Linked DNA regions of Paracoccus pantotrophus. The protein of the gene in region 1 binds, or shares a complex with, the protein of each later gene. Links are inferred from orthologs where the notes say so. Each region holds a gene or a part of one and is shown on either strand. Other genes may lie near its edges. The genes, in order: clpA and clpS.

Region 1 (3,302 bases):
GCCCCAAGGGCGCGACCATCCAGTTCCACGGCGACAAGTTCCCGAACCCGGCCGGGCTGGTCGAGTTCATCCACGACCAGCGCGGCCAGGCCAAGGTCAGCGACAACCGCATTATCGTCCTGCGCGACTGGCCGACCGATGCCGACCGCATCAAGGGCAGTTTCGCCATCGCCAAGGAACTGGCGGCGAAGATCAGGGAAGGCAGGGCCAAGGGATAGCGCGGCTCTGGCCGCAGTGCCGAAGCCGGGGGCTTTGCCCCCGGGCCCCCAGGATATTTGGACAAGAAAGAAGCAGGGCGTGCCGAGGCCAGGCCCGCTGGGCGAACCCATGTGCGGCGTCCGGAGACAAGGGATGCGGCGAGCGTGCGGGGGATTTTGCGGAACCGCCCCTGCCTGCGGGACATCGGGCCTGGGCTGACCTGGAGGTGGCGGCTTCGTTTCCGAACCGGCTGAACGCCCCGGCAAGGGTATTCTTGGCCAGTGAAAGGGGGGCTCTCGGCGCGGTCGGCTGGCAGGCGTGCGGAAGGCAGCCAGGCCGATAACCGAAGCCCTGCCGGCGGCCGTTGGCTGGCAAGGGCATGCAAGCCCGCCCCGCTAGGCCGGCCGAAAGAAAAAGGGCGGCGTCGTGGTGGCGCCGCCCTTCGGGTCCGGATCAGTCGGCCGTCAAGAGCGGCGGCTTGGAGTTGCTGATCCTGGGCGTCTCGGGGCCGGTGATGTCGAAGACGGGCTTGTCGTCCTCGATCCGCACCCGGACCACGCCGCCCTTGGTCAGCCGGCCGAACAGCAGCTCCTCGGCCAGCGGCTTCTTGATCGTTTCCTGGATCACCCGGCCCAGGGGGCGTGCGCCCATCTTCTCGTCATAGCCGCGTTCGGCCAGCCAGTCGGCGGCCTCGGGGCTCAGTTCGATATGGACGCCGCGGTCGATCAGCTGGGCCTCGAGCTGGAGGACGAATTTCTCGACCACCTGCACGATGATCTCGCGCGAGAGCGGCGCGAAGCTGATCACCGCATCCAGCCGGTTGCGGAATTCCGGCGTGAAGGTGCGCTCGATGGCGGCGGTATCCTCACCCTCGCGCCGCTCGCGGCCGAAGCCGAAGGCGGCCTTGGCCTGGTCCGCCGCGCCCGCGTTCGAGGTCATGATCAGGATCACGTTGCGGAAATCCACCTGGCGGCCGTTATGGTCGGTGAGCTTGCCGTGGTCCATGACCTGAAGCAGGATGTTATAGACATCCGGATGCGCCTTTTCGATCTCGTCGAGCAGCAGCACGCAATGCGGATGCTGGTCCACCCCATCGGTCAGAAGCCCGCCCTGGTCGAAGCCGACATAGCCCGGAGGCGCGCCGATCAGCCGGCTGACTGCGTGCTTTTCCATGTATTCCGACATGTCGAAGCGCAGCAGTTCCACCCCCAGCGTCGAGGCGAGCTGCTTGGCCACCTCGGTCTTGCCGACGCCGGTGGGGCCGGCGAAGAGATAGTTGCCGATCGGCTTTTCGGGCTCGCGCAGGCCGGCCCGCGCCAGCTTGATCGCCGAGGACAGCGCCTCGATCGCCGCGTCCTGGCCGAAGACCAGCCGCTTCAGCGTCGCGTCCAGATCCTTGAGCACCGCGGCATCGTCCTTGGAGACGCTTTTCGGCGGGATGCGGGCGATCTTGGCCACCACCGCCTCGATCTCCTTCGGGCCGATGGTCTTGCGGCGCTTGCTTTCCGCGACCAGGTGTTGCGCCGCGCCGGCCTCGTCGATCACGTCGATGGCCTTGTCGGGCAGCTTGCGGTCGTGGATGTAGCGCGCCGACAGTTCGACCGCCATCTTGATCGCGTCATTGGTATAGCGCAGGTCGTGATGCTTTTCGAAGCTGGGCTTCAGCCCCATCAGGATCTTGATCGTGTCGGGCACGGTCGGCTCGTTCACGTCGATCTTCTGGAAGCGGCGCGAGAGCGCGCGGTCCTTTTCGAAATGCTGGCGGAACTCCTTGTAGGTGGTCGAGCCCATGCAGCGCAGCTTGCCGCCGGCCAAGGCCGGCTTGAGCAGGTTGGAGGCGTCCATGGCGCCGCCCGAGGTGGCGCCCGCGCCGATCACCGTATGGATCTCGTCGATGAAGAGGATGGCGTCGGGATGGTCCTCCAGTTCCTTGACCACCGCCTTCAGCCGTTCCTCGAAATCGCCGCGATAGCGGGTGCCGGCCAGAAGCGCGCCCATGTCGAGCGAGAAGATGGTCGAGCCGGCCAGCACGTCCGGCGTCTCGCCGCGGGTGATCTTGAGCGCCAGCCCCTCGGCGATGGCGGTCTTGCCGACGCCGGGATCGCCGACCAGCAGCGGGTTGTTCTTGCGACGCCGGCACAGCACCTGGATGCAGCGTTCCACCTCGTCGGCGCGGCCGATCAGCGGATCGACATCGCCCTTGGCGGCCTTCTTGTTCAGGTCGACGCAATATTTCGCCAGCGCGGATTCGTCCTTGGGCTGGGCGGTTTCGACCTGGGCCTGCTCGGCCTGCTGCTCGGCGCCCTGGACCGGGCGGTTTTCCGAGAAGGAAGGGTTCTTGGCGACGCCATGGGCGATGAAATTCACCGCGTCATAGCGCGTCATGTCCAGTTCCTGCAGGAAGAAGGCGGCGTTGGATTCGCGCTCGGCGAAGATGGCGACCAGGACGTTCGCCCCCGTCACCTCGGTCCGGCCCGAGCTTTGCACATGGATCGCGGCGCGCTGGATCACGCGCTGGAAGGCGGCGGTGGGGACGGCCTCAGAACCCTCGACATCGGTGATGAGGGTCGAAAGGTCGTCCTCGATGAACTCGACCAGCATGCGGCGCAACTCGTCCAGATCGACATTGCACGCGCGCATCACCTTCACGGCATCAGGTTCTTCCGTCAGCGCGAGCAGGAGGTGTTCAAGCGTGGCAAGCTCATGGCGATGTTCGTTGGCCAGCGCGAGCGCGGCATGGATGGCCTGTTCCAGCGAGGTCGAAAAGGACGGCACTTCAAGCTCCTGTCAGTCGGCTGGCGGTATGGGCCGCCAGATTTAGCGGTCCACCTGACCAGACTGTCACGATACAGTTAAGATTTGGTGGATTCTCGCGCAGTTCAAGCGGTATTTGCGTCCGCCCCTGCCGAATTTCCCGCGGTTAAGGCAGATGTGATGTTCCTTGGCCGAATTTCAAGCATGCCGCTCCCGCAGATTGCACCGGCGCGGCCGGGATGCGCCTGGGGCGTCTTGCTCTTGCTGCGTTGCGAAAACACCTCAGAACCGATCCTTCCTGGCGCGCAGCTCGGCAAAGACCGCGGCCTCGGAAGCCCCTGCCAAGCCAA
Region 2 (3,015 bases), 440 kb from region 1 along the record:
GCTGGCGCAGCCGCCTGGGCGCGCGAGACCGCGGCCGAGATCGCCGCCGGCGTCACCACCGCCACGGTCGAGGCGCGGGCCACCGGGCGGTCCGAGCTGGACAGCCGCACGTTCGCCGCCTGTTGCGGCTCGGTGCGCGCGACCTGCACGGTGCGGCGCACCTTCTTCTCGGCCACCAGCTGCGGCGGGGCGGGCTTCACCTCTCGCACACGGGTGGGGGCCTTTCCGAAGCCGGCATCGAGCAGTTGGGCCATGACCTGGTTGCGATGCGCGGTCGAGGTGCCGCCCAGCACGGTTGCGACGATCCGCTTGGAGCCCCGCTTGGCCGAGGCGGTCAGGTTGAACCCCGCCGCCCGCGTATAGCCGGTCTTGATGCCGTCCGCGCCCTCGTAGCTGTCGAGGAAACGCTTGTTGGTGCTGGCGACGGTGGCGATCCCCGCATCGGCCGAGCGGCGCGAGAAGATCGAGTAATATTGCGGGAAATCGTAGAACAGCCGGCGCCCGAGGACCGTCATGTCGCGCGCCGTGGAATAATGCCCCTCGGCCGTTAGGCCGTTGGCGTTGCGGAAATGCGTGTTGCGCATGCCCAGGGCGCGCGCCATCTGGGTCATCTGCGCGGCGAATTTCGCCTCGGACCCCGCCAGCCCCTCGCCGATCACCGTGGCCGCGTCATTGGCGGATTTCACCGCCGCCGCGCGGATCAGGTAGCGCAGCTCGATCCGCTGGCCCGGCTTCAGCCCCAGCCGCGAGGGCGGCTGCGCGGCCGCATGGCTGGACACCAGGAACTTGCTGTCCAGCCGGACCTGTCCGCGCTCGACGGCGCTGAAGGCCATGTAAAGCGTCATCATCTTGGTCAGCGAGGCCGGATGAAGCCGCGTATCCGCGTTCTGCGCATAGATTTCCTGCCCGGTGCGCGCATCCATGACGAAGGCCGCGAAGGGGGCGGCGGCCACCGCCATGGGCAATGCCCAGGCGAATAGGATCATCAGTCCCAAACGGACTTTTCTGGTGATTCTGCTCACTGTCCCGGTCTCTTCTGCCTCTGAGGGTCCGTTCATTATGCGGGCCCTTCATTAATGAAATGACAATAACACGCATTCCCGTGTTCGGAAACCGCAAGTTTGTGCCCTTGCCGCGCAATCTGCCGCAGGTTGCCGGCGCTTTCGCCTCTGCCGCGGGGGCGGGGCTTATCAAGCGCGGGGAAAGGCTCTATATTCGGTCCCAGAACCGTCCATATCCTGATACGAGCGTCGTGACCAAACCGCAGATGACCAACCGACCTGGGGACCGCGAAGAGGTCGAACTGGGGGTCAAGACCAGGCCCCGCACGCAGCGGCCTCCGATGTACAAGGTATTGCTGCTGAACGACGATTTCACGCCGATGGAATTCGTCGTGCATGTGCTTGAGCGGCTGTTCAACATGAACCACGCCCAGGCGATCGAGATCATGCTGACGGTTCATCGCAAGGGGGTGGCCGTCGTCGGCGTCTTCTCGCACGAGATCGCCGAAACCAAGGTGGCGCAGGTCATGGAACTGGCCCGCCGCCAGCAGCATCCGCTGCAATGCACCATGGAAAAAGAGTAGAAATTGGCTGGATCACGGCTGGAACTTGTCTTTGGCGGCACGCCGCCCGAAGGGCGCATGCTGCTGATCGGCGCGGGCGCCGCGACCGATCTTGACCCCTTCGACCCCGCCCGCGTGCAGATCGTGCAGGGCTTTTACCCCGATCACCGGGCGCTGAAGGCGCGCGGCTACGACATGGCGACCGAGGCCTCGGGCGATTTCGACGGCGCCGTGGTCTTCCTGCCGCGGGCGCGGGCCGAGGCGCGGGCGCGCATCGCCGAGGCCGCGGCGCGGCTGGCGCCGGGCGCCTCGCTGTGGATCGACGGGCAAAAGACCGACGGCATCGACGCGGTGATGAAGGAGATGCGCGCCCTGGCCCCGGTGGACGAGGTCCAGTCGCGTGCCCATGGCAAGATCTTCCGCGTCACGCTGCCCCAGCCGGGCTGGCTGCCCGAGGGCTGGGCGGCGCAGGATCACCTGGCCGCGCCCGGCATGGTGACGCGGCCGGGCGTGTTCTCGGCCGACGGGCCGGACCCGGCGTCGCAGGCGCTGGCGGCGGCGCTGCCCGAAAAGCTGCCGACCCGCATCGTCGATCTGGGCGCGGGCTGGGGCTGGCTTTCGGCACAGATCCTGGCCCATCCCGGCGTCGAGCTGCTGCACCTGGTCGAGGCCGATGCCGCGGCGCTGGATTGCGCGCGGCGCAATGTCACCGATCCGCGGGCGCGGTTCCATTGGGCGGATGCGCTGGATTTCCGCCTGCCCGAGCCGGTGAACGGCGTGATCATGAACCCGCCCTTCCACGAGGGGCGTGCGGCCGACCCGAGGCTGGGCGCCGGCTTCATCCGCGCGGCGGCGGGGCTGCTGACCGGGGCGGGGCGGCTGTGGATGGTGGCCAACCGCCACCTGCCCTATGAGCAGGCGCTGCGGGAATGCTTTGCCGAAGTCGCCGAGCTGGGCGGCGATGCGCGCTTCAAGATCCTGACCGCCTCGGGAGCGCGGCGCGGCACTGCCGGGCGCCTTCAACCAAAAGGCCCGCAACCGAAAGGCCGGAAAAGATGAGCCTCTCCATCCAGGGCAAGACCGCCATCGTGACCGGCGCCGCCCGCGGCATCGGCCTGGCCATCGCCCGGCATTTCGAGGAGGCAGGCGCCAATGTCATGTTCGCCGACAGCGACGAGGCGGCGCTGATGACCGAACTGGGCGAACAGGCGGCAAGCGAAGGGCCGGTGCGCGCCTTTGCCGGCGACTTGGGGCAGAAGCTGACGCTCGCGAACCTGATCTCGGCCACCATCGACGCCTTCGAGCGGGTGGATATCCTGGTCAATGCGCATCGCATGGTGCAGGGCTGCGACCCGCTGACGGTGAACGACGAGCTGCTGGGCGACATGCTGCGCCAGAACATGAGTTCCGGCCTGCGCCTGTCGCAGATGGTCGCCAGGCGCATGATGGCC

The links.
Region 2: the proteins of clpA (region 1) and clpS are in contact, whole or in part, in a solved structure (PDB 1LZW), measured with the Escherichia coli proteins. The link is inferred for Paracoccus pantotrophus from one-to-one orthologs.

What each region holds. Positions count from the first base shown.
Region 1 is NZ_CP044426.1:1,312,652-1,315,953, reverse strand. What follows is about bases 313-3,298. They hold clpA (ATP-dependent Clp protease ATP-binding subunit ClpA), read right to left. Parts: upstream 2,974-3,298; coding sequence 652-2,973; downstream 313-651. Other genes in these bases: gloB (hydroxyacylglutathione hydrolase), read right to left, coding at 3,235-3,298. Also shown: mfd (transcription-repair coupling factor), read left to right, coding at 1-218; more of gloB, read right to left, coding at 3,299-3,302. UniProt on the Escherichia coli protein: ATP-dependent specificity component of the ClpAP protease. It directs the protease to specific substrates. It has unfoldase activity. The primary function of the ClpA-ClpP complex appears to be the degradation of unfolded or abnormal proteins.
Region 2 is NZ_CP044426.1:875,485-878,499, forward strand. Bases 228-2,926 are described here. They hold clpS (ATP-dependent Clp protease adapter ClpS), read left to right. Parts: upstream 228-1,267; coding sequence 1,268-1,585; downstream 1,586-2,926. Other genes in these bases: ESD82_RS14745 (D-alanyl-D-alanine carboxypeptidase family protein), read right to left, coding at 228-986; ESD82_RS14755 (class I SAM-dependent methyltransferase), read left to right, coding at 1,589-2,623; ESD82_RS14760 (SDR family NAD(P)-dependent oxidoreductase), read left to right, coding at 2,620-2,926. In the rest of the region: more of ESD82_RS14745, read right to left, coding at 1-227; more of ESD82_RS14760, read left to right, coding at 2,927-3,015. UniProt on the Escherichia coli protein: Involved in the modulation of the specificity of the ClpAP-mediated ATP-dependent protein degradation.